Regions from separate parts of the Paenibacillus sp. LK1 genome, predicted to be linked through region 1. Evidence: predicted binding sites of a transcription regulator. Region 1 holds the regulator's gene; the other holds the start of a gene.
The links. The regulator CtsR, encoded in region 1, represses protease genes until heat stress. The targets are predictions, from matches to a motif close to ATGGTCAATAAAGGTCAAACA.
Positions count from the first base shown of each region.

Region 2: a site for CtsR is predicted at 5,446-5,466, ahead of clpP (ATP-dependent Clp endopeptidase proteolytic subunit ClpP). Genes of this name have one in related genera too.

Region 1 covers NZ_PEII01000022.1:55,860-62,840, forward strand. Annotated here, with positions in the region: gene radA (DNA repair protein RadA) at 1-812, opposite strand, end outside; gene CS562_RS30890 (ATP-dependent Clp protease ATP-binding subunit) at 1,106-3,568, opposite strand; gene mcsB (protein-arginine kinase McsB) at 3,758-4,828, opposite strand; gene mcsA (protein-arginine kinase activator protein McsA) at 4,857-5,381, opposite strand; gene CS562_RS30905 (CtsR family transcriptional regulator) at 5,412-5,873, opposite strand; gene CS562_RS30910 (GNAT family N-acetyltransferase) at 6,346-6,981, opposite strand, start outside.
Region 2 covers NZ_PEII01000009.1:285,202-292,182, reverse strand. Annotated here, with positions in the region: gene lon (endopeptidase La) at 1-167, opposite strand, end outside; gene lonB (ATP-dependent protease LonB) at 254-2,008, opposite strand; gene ispG (flavodoxin-dependent (E)-4-hydroxy-3-methylbut-2-enyl-diphosphate synthase) at 2,179-3,276, opposite strand; gene clpX (ATP-dependent protease ATP-binding subunit ClpX) at 3,400-4,653, opposite strand; gene clpP (ATP-dependent Clp endopeptidase proteolytic subunit ClpP) at 4,666-5,256, opposite strand; gene tig (trigger factor) at 5,634-6,974, opposite strand.

The DNA of each region.
Region 1 (6,981 bases):
CCATCTTCGCCCATTTCAAAAATACCGATTTCATTGGTCGAACCAAAACGGTTCTTCACCGCACGTAAAAGGCGATACGTATGATGCCGCTCTCCTTCAAAATAAAGAACACAGTCCACCATATGCTCCAACATACGTGGACCGGCAATAGCACCTTCTTTCGTAACATGCCCCACAAGTACGGTTGCAATGCCTCGCCCTTTGGCGATCCGCATGAACCGTGATGTACATTCCCTTACCTGAGCTACACTGCCGGGAGCACTGGTGACTTCTGGCAGATATACGGTCTGAATGGAGTCGATGACTAGAAAATGCGGCTGGATCTGCTCCACCGCTTCCTCAACCCGCTCCATATTGGTCTCACATAGTACATATAACTCAGGAGACAGCGCACCTAGACGGTCAGCCCGCAATTTCGTTTGCTTAACTGATTCCTCGCCTGAGACATATAACACGCGCAAACCTGAATGAGTCAATGCATGAGATGTCTGCAACATCAACGTTGATTTTCCGATTCCGGGGTCTCCGCCCACCAGAACGAGAGATCCTGGAACAATTCCGCCGCCCAAAACCCGGTTCAGCTCTTCAATTCCAGTCTGTACACGCGGTTCCTGACCGCTATCTATATCTATGATGGGAAGTGGCTTATCTTTACTCTCAAAAAGAGGGGAATTTCTTCCTTGTGTTTTGACCACCGTTTCTGTTTCTTCCACCATTGAATTCCAAGACTGACAACCCGGACATTTGCCGTACCATTTGGGGGCTTCATAGCCGCATTCCGTACACTGAAACTTGGTTTTAACTTTGGCCACTTCAGCACTCCTAGGATTTATTTTATAACAGCATTTTGCATTTTTCGACGAATTTTGCCTAAACTCCCTGACGTGCAGGGTTAATAAAAGTTTACCATTGTTTGAGATTTTTCGTAAAGGATTATCGCAAACTTTACACATGTTCGTAGCCAGTTCAATGTTTGTTTTCTGATAAACAACAGCTTTGGGGCTCTGACTGGCACAAAAAAACAAAAATCCTTCCCGACTAAAGTCAGAAAGGATTTTTGTTTTATATATCAGACTCATTAGTTATGTCACTAGTTAAGTGTCACTTATTTCGTTTCAATTTCCTCAGTGGAAGGAACAACAACGTCTTTTTTCGTTACAGACAATGCTCCGTTCTCTTCATCGATGAGCAACGAATCACCTTTGGTCACATTACCCGTGAGCAACTCTTCAGACAATTTGTCTTCGATATGCTTCTGGATCGCCCGACGAAGCGGACGAGCACCATAAGCTGGATCGAAGCCGGCTTTAGCAAGGAAATCCTTGGCATTGTCGGTGAGTTCGAAGTCAACCTCGTATTCACGTAGCCGTTTCCGAAGCTCCTCACTCATGAGGGTAACAATCTCTGCAATGTGTTTCTGTTCCAGAGAGTGGAACACGATAATTTCATCAATCCGGTTAAGGAACTCTGGACGGAAGCTTTTCTTCAGCTCATCCATGACTTTACCCTTCATGTTATCATAATCCGCCCCTGCATCCACAACTGCTGTGAAGCCGAGTGTAGAGTTACGTTTGATCGCTTCAGCACCCACGTTGGATGTCAGAATAATCAATGTATTTCGGAAGTCAACAACGCGACCTTTGGAATCCGTCAGACGACCATCCTCAAGCACTTGCAGCAAGATGTTAAATACTTCCGGATGTGCTTTCTCGATCTCATCGAGCAGGACGACGGAGTAAGGTTTGCGACGAACTTTCTCTGTCAGTTGTCCACCTTCTTCATATCCCACATATCCCGGAGGCGCTCCGACGAGTCGGGAAGTGGAATGCTTCTCACCATACTCGGACATATCGATCCGAATCACTGCATTTTCATCGCCAAACATGGCTTCTGCAAGTGCACGAGCGAGCTCGGTCTTACCTACCCCGGTAGGACCTAGGAAAATAAATGAACCCATCGGACGTTTCGGATCTTTCAATCCGGCCCGAGCACGACGAACTGCACGACTGACAGACTTCACAGCCTCATCTTGGCCAATGACACGTTCATGAAGAATAGACTCCAGGTTCATCAAGCGTTGTGTTTCTTCTTCTTTCAGCTTGTTCACCGGAATTCCAGTCCAGTTGGCTACCACTTGCGCGATATCCTCAGGCGTTACTTCAGAATCCGTGCGACCTTGTTTTTCTTTCCATTGGTTCTTCGTTACATCCAGCTCTTCACGGATTTTTTGTTCCGTGTCACGCAGAGCTGCTGCTTTCTCGAATTCTTGGCTTTGAACCGCTGCGTCTTTTTCCTTACGGATATCTTCGAGACGGCTTTCCAATTGTTTGAGGTTTGGTGGGATCGTGTAAGAGTTCAATCTTACTTTGGAGCCCGCCTCATCAATCAGGTCGATCGCTTTATCCGGTAGGAAACGGTCTGTAATGTACCGATCAGACAGTTTAACCGCCTGCACAATCGCTTCATCCGTAATTTTCACCCGGTGATGCGCTTCGTAACGATCACGCAAGCCGTGTAAAATCTGAATTGCTTCTTCTGGAGAAGGCTGATCCACCGTGATCGGTTGGAAACGGCGCTCCAGGGCAGCATCTTTCTCGATATATTTGCGGTATTCATCCAGTGTTGTTGCACCGATGCACTGCAATTCTCCACGGGCCAAAGCTGGTTTCAAAATGTTCGAAGCATCAATTGCACCTTCCGCTCCGCCTGCACCAATCAGGGTATGCAATTCGTCGATGAACAGGACAATGTTACCCGCTTGACGAATTTCATCCATAATTTTTTTCAAACGATCTTCGAATTCACCACGATATTTTGTACCTGCAACAACCGAACCCATATCTAAGGTCATGACACGTTTGTCACGCAAAGTCTCCGGAATTTCGTTGGCGATAATTTTTTGTGCAAGTCCTTCAGCGATGGCTGTTTTACCTACACCTGGCTCACCAATCAGTACCGGGTTATTCTTGGTACGACGGCTCAGAACCTGAATAACACGTTCGATTTCTTTACTACGTCCAATCACTGGGTCCAGGTTGTTCTCTCTGGCATACGCCGTAAGGTCACGTGCCAGACTGTCCAGTGTTGGTGTGCTGACATTGGCAGGTGTGCCGTTATGACTGGATACAGCTTCGCTGCTGCCAAGCAATTGCAGTACTTGTTGACGTGCCTTGTTCAAGCTAATACCCAGGTTGTTCAGCACACGTGCCGCAACCCCTTCGCCTTCACGGATCAATCCCAGCAGGATATGCTCTGTGCCTACATAGGTATGGCCCAATTTGCGAGCTTCATCCATAGACAGTTCAATTACTTTTTTCGCACGAGGCGTATATGCAATGTTCGTAGGTTGCTCTTGGCCACGGCCAATCAGCGTTTCTACTTCATCTTGAATTTTTTCCAATCCGAGTCCCAGGCCGATCAGCGCTTTGGCTGCGATGCCTTCGCCTTCACGAATGAGGCCGAGCAAAATGTGCTCTGTACCGATGTTATTATGACCAAGACGGACAGCTTCTTCCTGCGCCAATGCGAGCACCTTTTGGGCCCGTTCCGTAAATCTTCCAAACATCATATCTCCTGCACCTCCATGGTTTTGGATAAAACGGGGGCTGTTAAAAGGATCCCACCGTATTCTTCATATCATTTTTGTTTGCAGCCATGCTGCGAATAAAATCATTCAGCATTCATTTATAGAAATGCTCTATTATATAAAAAGCCGCAGATGCGACGTGAAACCTTTTATAAACGACTCTTGATCAACCTAAGATTGATTGGCTGCACTGATCGTATCACGGATCAACTGAGCCCGATATATGTCACGCTCATCTGTCCGCATGTCTTCCCCAAATGTTTTTTGCAAAAAGCCCGGCTGCGTCATCACATTCAACTCGTTCATCACGGTTATGGACAAGCCGTCCAACAAGCCGAGATCTACGCCAAGTCGAACATCAGACAGACGCTGTGCAGCTTCCTTCGAATCGACGATGGCTGCATGGGACAGAATGCCGTATGAACGCATAACCCTGTCGGTAATTCGCAGCCTAGAGTCGGTAATTAACCGTTCTCTAGCAGTACGCTCATGCCCAATCATCTGTAAAACAACACTATGCAGGTTATCGATGACTTCTTGTTCCGTCTGCCCCAGTGTGATCTGGTTCGAGATCTGAAACAGGTTACCCATCGCCTCACTGCCTTCACCGTAAATTCCCCGTACAGTCAGTCCGACTTGGGAGACTGCCGTTAAAATGCGGCCAATCTGCTGTGTCATCACCAGAGCGGGCAAATGCATCATGACAGATGCTCTTACACCTGTACCTACATTCGTAGGACAGCTGGTTAAATATCCTCTGCGGTCATCAAAAGCATAATCCACATGCGCTTCAAAAGCATCATCTATGGCGGAAGCTTTCTCCCAGGCTTCTTTCACCTGGAACCCCGGATAGAGGCACTGGATACGAAGATGATCCTCTTCATTAATCATAATACTGACAGATTCATCCTCACTGAGAATAACCGCACCATTTCTGGATTCGTTCGCAAGACTAGGACTGATTAGATGTTTCTCTACCAGCACCCGTTTGTCAAGGTCATCGATATCAATCAGATCCAAGGTATGAAAATCTCCAAAGGCATGAACGTCATCGTATTGAAGTACTTCGCTCAGCTTATTCAGCACTTCTTCCGATTGCTCATTGGAAGCCAGCATCGGAAACGGATAATGCTGCAGGTTGCGTGCGATCCGGACCCGGCTGCTAATGACGATTTCGGAATCAGCCGCATCACTGCGCATCCAGTCGCTGAGCGCCTTCTCTGTAAAACGAAGATTAGGCATTACGCATCCCTCCTACTCATCACAAACTTTACTCCTGAGCTATTTCTTTTTCAAGTTCCCTGATCTGATCACGAATTTGAGCAGCTTCTTCAAACTCCTCTTGCGTTATGCTCTCCTGAAGATCCCGTTTCAGATCAGCAATCTGTCGTTTCACCTTGATGCGACCACCAGCTCGTGCAGGCACTTTACCCACGTGGGAAGTGCTACCATGAACCCGTTTGAATAGCGGATCCAAACGACTGTCAAAATATTTATAACATGAGCTACAGCCAAAGCGGCCAATTTTGCTAAACTGTGAATAGGTCATCCCGCATTCTTCACAACGAAGGGATTGCGCAGGTGTTGCTCCTGCACTGCCATTTTTGCCTGTAGGCTCAAAATCAAGCAACCCGGACAATAAGTTATGAATGGAAAATCCGTTGGATGTTCCCGGAATCATTTCCCCTTTTTCACGAGCGCATGACTCACAAATATGGAATTCCGTTTTCTCTCCGTTCACGATTTTCGTGAAATGGAGTGTTGCCGGACGTTTGTTGCATTCTTGGCACAGCACAATGATGTACCCCCTTGATCCCGATAGTTTTCATTTACCGAGCAAAGATATTAACATCGCCTTTAACATTCTGGCACGAATTTGATCCCGGTAAGGAAGTTTGACCAATATAATCTCTCTCGATACAGCTGCCCGCATCAACCCGGCTTCCCTTTTGCTTAAGAAACGTGCTTCTTCCAGTTGGTAGATCAGACCTTCGGCAGCTGTCTGCCCGATCTCATCTCCAATACTATGGTGCAAATGGTTATGCAGAGCCGAGTGAGCCGGCAATTCAATCCGCTGTATGCGAACATAACCGCCGCCGCCACGTTTACTCTCTACAAGGTAACCTTTTTCGAGTGTAAATCGGGTGCTGATGACATAATTGATCTGGGAAGGCACACATGAAAATTGGTCAGCCAGATCATTACGTTGAATTTCGACCATTCCTTCGGGACTTTCATGCAAAATACTCTTCAGATATTGTTCGATAATATCAGAGATATTACGCATCCACTCATCCTCCACTGTCTGAAACGTTAAGTCAATAAGGACCCACACGCCCCTACAGAGTACACCTTCTCAACCCATTTAACCAATCAAGGAAACAGCGAAACTGATCTTCAACGGTCTTTAACGGGAGAGCGAAGGACGCTCGAAGGTCCTTTAATATTGCTTTTATCCGCTGATGTGCACTACCTTTAAAATGGCTCCCACCACCGGATTGCAGAAAGAAAGCTACGTAAGTATTTAACCTTTAGTTGACTTTGACTTTCTTTGACTTTATATACATTATAGCATATTTTGTGGTTTTGCCAAGAGGGAGCACTATTCATTTTTTACGATTTTACACGAAATATTCGGCTGACACAAAAAAACCTCTCCAAAATAGCTGGAGAAGTCCATTTGTCTCACACTAGCAACGTATTGCTATACAAGTTAAATCTACAAAATTGATCCTAGAATATTCGTTACTCTATGAGGATCAGAAAAAATCAAGTAAATACGTTTCCCGTTTAGGAATCGCTTGTTCCAGAGCCTTAATCGCTCCATTTGGTCCTTCAATTCTACCTATTTGAGCCATCTCTGCGGGCCTGCGATACCCCATCAGTATTGCGGTGAGCGCCTGAATGTCTACTTTAACAGTTTGATCTTTAGCAGCCGGCTCAGATGTTTTCCAAATCGAAGCTGTACCGTTCATCGCCACATTCAACTGCCATACCCCTTCATTCCATGGTGCGTGTGCATCCTCTACCTGGAGATTAATCTGTACTGGTGAGTCTGGGCTCGCAAAAGGATACTGTGAAATAAATTGTTCTACACTCACAATACGTGCCATAAAGAATGGTATAACTTCCTGCTGAATCCGCGGATTGTCTAATTGAAAAGCAAGCATATCACTGGCTGGTGCCTGTAAAGTTACTTCCTCAATCATGGAATCATGGTTCGCAATAAAGGTCCATAAACCTTGTCTTGCCTCTTCATTCAAGTAAATGATCTCTCTAATGGTAAACTTTCTTTCCTTAACCTCATATAAAACATAGCCTTGTGCTTTACCAGCTTCATCATAATATACAGCCTTCTGGCTGGCTCCATTAGTGAGAACTGAGTTCTCCCATCT
Region 2 (6,981 bases), on a different contig from region 1:
GCTTGGGAACATAGGAGAATCAAATGTTCTTCTACCATCGCTTTTTCTAAAGCCTTGACCGATTTCTCCCGGCCCACATCGAGATGCAGTACCATACTCGGGTAGACGAGAAGTCCTCTTAAAGGCAGTAAAGGAAAACGACGACCTTTCGCTTTGCTCGGTCCCATCGCTTTCGCACCTCCAATGGCTCTCAGGTTGTAGTCATTCATTATTCTATCAAATGTTCACATAAAAAACCAATGAAGGGAAGCGCTTAGCAGCTTCCCGAATCTGTAACCTGTCCTGGACGGGGTAAGTCAGCACGTAAATAGGATGCGGATGCCGGTGGGAAGATCTCCGGTGCAGGTGTCGCTGTCTCCTCCGCAAGGTTGATTTGTTTGACTTGCTCCTCATTGGGCACCCAGTCAAATACTTCTCGGAATACGTCTTCAACAGTATCGACCGGGATAACACGTAAGCCATCCAGATTTTCAAAGATGGACTGCCAGTTCTCTGCCGGAATAATGACCGTCTTCGCACCCGCCTGGAATGCAGCCTCCACTTTGGCGAGTACACCGCCGATCGGTTTTACCCGGCCATGAATACTGATCTCGCCAGTCATCGCTGTCTCATGGTCAATCGGACGCCCCTGGATGGCTGATGTAATGGCTGTCGCCATAGCAATCCCGGCAGAAGGGCCATCAATTGGCGTTCCACCTGGAAAGTTGACGTGTAAATCATAATCGTTAGGACGAATACCCATGGCCTTTAATACGGTTAACACATTTTCAACCGAGCCTTTAGCCATGCTTTTTCGCCGGAGTGTGCGCGAACCGCCTCCAATCTCTTCTTCATCCACAACTCCCGTGATGTTAATTCGTCCCTGATCTCGAAGAGCCGGAACAGCGGATACTTCGATCTCCAGAATGGTGCCCATATTCGGTCCATATACGGCCAAGCCATTCACAAAACCGATCTGCGGCCGCAAAGGCACCTTGCGATCTGGTCGGGGCTGAATCTGGCTGCTGCCAGCGACCCATTCCACATCCGAAGCCTGCAACGTTTCACGTTTTTCAGTCAAAGCCAGCCCCGCAGCGAGCTGAATGATATTCACCGCTTCACGACCATTGGTTGCATAGCGCTTAACCACATCCACTGCTTCTGGACACGGACTGAATCCGATTTTCTGAACAGCATCTTCCGCGATTTGCCCAATCTCTTCGGGCAGCAATGGACGGAAATAGACCTCCATGCACCGGGAGCGCAAGGCTGGAGGCAGTTCATGGGGCGAACGAGTCGTCGCTCCGACCAGACGAAAATCGGCTGGCAGGCCATTTTGAAAAATATCGTGGATATAAGCAGGAGTATGCGTGTCTTCCGAGTTATAGTACGCACTTTCCAAAAAGACCTTGCGGTCCTCCAACACTTTCAGCAGTTTATTCATCTGGATGGAATGCAATTCACCAATCTCATCAATAAAAAGCATCCCTCCGTGCGCTTTGGTAACGGCACCGGGTTTCGGCTGAGGAATACCAGCTACGCCCATCGCTCCTGCTCCCTGATAGATCGGATCATGCACTGAACCAATCAATGGGTCAGCAATACCCCGTTCATCAAAACGCGCCGTCGTGGCGTCGAGTTCCGTGAATTTGGCATCGGCCTTGAAGGGAGATGACGGATTCTTTTTGGCTTCTTCCAAAACCACCCTTGCCGCAGCTGTTTTACCTACCCCTGGAGGTCCATATATAATGACATGCTGAGGATTAGCACTGCATAGTGCGGCTTTAAGGGCGCGAAGTCCGTCTTTTTGCCCTACAATGTCATTAATGGTTGCCGGACGTGTCTTCTCTGACAGGGGCTTGGTGAGTGAAATGGAGCGTAACTTCCGCAGCTTCTCCAGTTCCTTGCGGGATTCACGCTCAACCGCACCGCGATTCGTTTTCTGCCCACGAAGCAAATTCCAGAAATACAAACCGATCACCACACCAAAAAATAACTGAATCATCATTATGACCATACCAAATTCCATGTCTCAACATCCTCCTGTTCTATCCCTATTCTCATATGAGATCATGCTAATACTTGGTAGTATAGCCTTTTCACCGAGACGTAAACGGGTGATCAGGAAATTGTATGTTTGAGAACAAAAAACAGCCCGTCAAATGATGACGGACTGTTACATAACGATATATAAATCAATCAGTGCGAGCGACCAGGAATAACGCCTGTCGTTTCATAGGACTCCACGATTTTGTCGATCTCTTTTTTCAATTCCTCAACCATGATTTCTTCCGGAACTTTACGGATCATTTTACCATGACGGAACAACAAGCCTTCTCCACGTGCACCGGCAATACCGATATCCGCTTCCTTGGCTTCACCCGGACCGTTAACGGCACAACCCAACACCGATACTTTGATCGGCACCTTGAGTTTGGAGATATACTCTTCCACTTCATTCGCAATGGAGAACAGATCGATATCCAAACGCCCACAGGTAGGACAGGAAATCAGCGTAGCTGCATTGGAAATTAGACCAAAGGTTTTGAGCAGGTCACGAGCGACCTTGATTTCCTCAACCGGGTCTGCACTAAGCGATATCCGCATCGTCGAACCAATACCCATCGATAACAAAGCACCCATACCGGCAGAACTTTTAATTGTACCCGAGAACAATGTACCCGCCTCGGTAATCCCCAGATGCAACGGATACGGAATGATTTGAGCTGCTTTGGTATACGCCTCAATCGCCATCGGCACATCCGATGCTTTGAGAGACACGATGATATCATGGAAATCCAATTCTTCCAAAATACCAATGTGATAAAGTGCACTTTCTACCATAGCATCAGCTGTTGGGTAACCATATTTCTCAAGCAAATGGTTTTCCAGAGATCCTGCGTTTACCCCGATTCGAATCGGAATACCCTTCTCTTTACAAGCTTTGACGACTTCCTCTACTTTTGCACGTTTACCGATATTGCCGGGATTAATCCGTACTTTATCGATGCCGTTCTCAATCGCAAGGAGCGCCAGTTTATAATTAAAATGGATGTCCGCTACGAGCGGAATATTAATCCGTTTTTTGATTTCCTTGATGGCTGCTGCAGCTTCCTCATTGTTCACTGTTACACGCACCACTTGACATCCTGCTTCTTCCAAACGCAAAATCTCTGCCACGGTCGCCTCAACGTCTGCCGTTTTCGTTGTACACATGCTCTGGATGATGACTTCGTTGCTGCCACCAATCGTTAAGTTACCCACTTTTACGGGTCGTGTATCTTGTCTTAAAAACATGAGTGATTTCTCTCCCCACAACGTCAAAGCTCCACCCTGACAGAGACATGAATTCGCCTTCTGCCAGGAGTGGAGAACTGACAAGTCTATATTTCAGTGTTGAAACGGAATATTAACCTTTAGTTAGGCACTTTCTTCCTGCTTGTCGTCCTTGGATTGGCTTAGTTCAGGAACGACTCTCTTCTCAACGACTTCTTCGGTAATGACACAGTTCGTAACATCATCACGGGAAGGTACTTCGTACATAATCTCAAGCATAATGCCCTCGATGATTGCGCGCAGACCACGTGCACCCGTGTTACGTTTAATGGCTTCCTTCGCAATCGCCAGTAATGCTCCTGGTTCAAACACCAGATTTACATTATCCAGTTCAAGCAATTTTTGGTATTGTTTCGTAAGCGCATTTTTTGGCTCGGACAGAATCCGTACCAATGTATCTTCGTCCAGAGGCTCCAAAGTGGAGATAACTGGCAAACGGCCTACAAATTCCGGAATCAGACCGAATTTCAGCAAGTCTTCCGGCAATACCATACCCAGATATTCACCTGGTTTAAGATCTTTTTGTTCCGCAACGGTGTTAAAGCCGATGACTTTTTTACCGATCCGGCGTTTGATCATTTGCTCGAGACCATCGAAGGCACCGCCACAAATAAACAAGATGTTGGTGGTATCAATCTGGATGAATTCCTGATGTGGATGCTTACGACCACCTTGTGGCGGTACAGAAGCTACAGTTCCTTCCAGGATTTTCAGGAGCGCTTGTTGAACACCTTCACCCGATACATCACGTGTAATGGATGGGTTCTCGGATTTACGCGCTACTTTATCAATTTCATCGATATAAATAATGCCGCGCTCTGCTTTTTCCACATCATAATCAGCAGCTTGAATCAGCTTGAGCAGAATGTTCTCTACATCTTCGCCGACATAACCTGCTTCAGTCAATGAAGTTGCATCAGCAATAGCAAAAGGAACATTAAGGATTTTGGCCATCGTTTGCGCAAGCAACGTTTTACCAGAACCCGTAGGTCCTAACAGCAAAATGTTACTTTTTTGCAATTCAACGTCCTCAATCTTGCTTTGTGTGTTGATCCGTTTATAGTGATTGTAAACCGCTACAGACAAAGACTTCTTCGCCTGATCCTGTCCAATGACGTACTGGTCAAGAATGTCGCGGATTTCTTTCGGTTTTGGAATATCTTTGAGGTCCAGTTCTTCGTCATGACCGAGCTCTTCCTCTACGATTTCAGTGCACAGTTCGATACATTCATCACAAATGTAAACGCCCGGTCCAGCGACCAGCTTGCGCACCTGTTCCTGAGATTTACCGCAAAAAGAGCATTTCAATTGCCCTTTCTCATCGTTAAATTTAAACATGAAACCACCCCTTTAGGAATTGATCGGTCTGCTGAGCACCTGGTCAATAATGCCGTACGTTTTGGCTTCTTCAGCACTCATGAAAAAGTCACGGTCTGTGTCCCGCTCGATTTTCTCAAGGGGTTGACCTGTACGATCGACGTATATTTGATTCAGTTTCTGACGTGTTTTAATAATCCATTCTGCGTGAATTTTGATATCCGCAGCCTGTCCTTGAACGCCGCCAAGCGGCTGATGAATCATCACTTCGCTGTTAGTCAGCGCATATCGTTTGCCAGGAGCACCGGCTGTCAGCAATAACGAGCCCATGCTTGCTGCCATACCTACGCAAATGGTCGATACATCCGGCTTGATATATTGCATCGTATCGTATATACCCATCCCTGCGGTGACAGAACCACCAGGTGAATTAATGTACAAGCTGATATCCTTCTCAGGATCGTCGGCTGCCAAAAACAAAAGCTGCGCTATGACAAGATTGGCTACATCGTCATCAATCGCACTGGTTAAAAAGATAATGCGATCCTTCAGCAAACGCGAATATATATCGTAAGACCGCTCGCCTCGATTGGTTTGTTCAACAACCATTGGCACCAGACTCATGAGACCAACCTCTTTTCTACATGTAATTAGACATAGGCTACCTGTAAAGCAAACCCAAATTCATTCTAACACGTTCCTGTGACAATGTCATTTTTCACAAGTGGTGTCAAGACAGAGTGAGTTTACTTTTTTGCCTGATCATATTTAACCATGTTTTCTATGTATGTGCAAATCGGAGCAATCCTATGCCGTTTCACCTTTTTTTTATTTGCAGGAGAACCATAGGACGTTGAATGTGCATAACCAATGCCACAACGAATCCCATCCATATTATTACTGAATCCTCTATAAAATGGATGCCATAATTTAAAAATAAGGCACGCAATGATTCACGTGCCTTATCGTTTATTCAGCTGTTCATTACATAACAGCTTGTCTTATTTTTCGTCAGCTTCTGCAGCAACTTCTTCAGCTGGAGCTTCAACAGCTTCAACGACTTTGCTGTTCTCAACGAGAACATCGATCGTTTTACGCAGTTTCACTTCGTCACGAAGGCTGTCCAGGGAACCATTACCCTCGAGAATGCCACGAATCTCTTCAGCAGGACGCTTGTAAGACTCAGCCATTTTTTCGAGTTCTTGGTTAACTTCTTCGTCAGACACTTCGATGTTTTCCGCTTTACCAACTGCTTCAAGAACCAGGTTGTTACGAACACGTTTGGAAGCATCTTCCTGCATTTGTCCTCTCAGGTCAGCTTGTGTTTGACCGGAGAAGCTCAGGAACATTTCCAGGTTCATACCTTGGTTGCGCAGACGGTTGTCGAAATCACGCATCATGTTTTGTACTTCGCTGTCGATCATTGCAGAAGGAATATCCACTTCAGCATTTTCAGCCACTTTTTCTACAACAGCATTTTCTTGAGCTGCTTTGGCTTCATCTGCTTTGCGGGATTCCAATTGCGTTTTCAGGTCAGCTTTGTACTCTTCAAGCGTATCGAATTCGCTAACATCTTTTGCAAACTCGTCATCCAGTTCAGGAAGTTGTTTACGTTTGATTTCATGTACTTTCACTTTGAATACCGCTTTTTTGCCAGCCAGTTCAGCTGCATGGTAGCTCTCTGGGAAAGTTACTTCAACGTCTTTGAAGTCGCCTGTGGAAAGACCCACAACCTGCTCTTCAAATCCTGGGATGAATGTGTTGGAACCAAGTTCCAGGGAATAACGCTCAGCTTGTCCGCCTTCGAACGGTACACCATCAACGGAACCGTCAAAGTCGATTACAGCAACGTCGCCGTTTTGTGCAGCGCCTTCGTCGATAACAACGAGTTCTGCGTGACGTTGTTGAAGACGCTCGAGCTCTTCAGTCACTTCTACATCCGTTACTTCATGTTTGGCTACAGCAACTTCAACGCCTTTGTAGTCACCCAGTGTAACTTCAGGTTTAACGGTTACTTTCGCTTTGAACTTGAATACTTGTCCTTTAGCGAATTGCTCGACGTCTACGTCAGGACGATCAACCGGGAAGATATCCGTTTGGTCGATTGCTTCTGTGTAAGCTTCAGGAAGCAAAATGTCAATTGCTTCTTGATACAAGCTTTCCACACCAAAACGAGCTTCGAAGATCGAACGTGGAACTTTACCTTTACGGAATCCAGGTACGTTTGCTTGTTTAACTACTTTATTAAAAGCTTTGTCGAGTGCTGCAGTTACACGATCTGCACCCACTTCAACCTCAAGAACCCCAAGGTTCTTCTCTATCTTTTCCCAAGTTGCTTTCATTGTATAC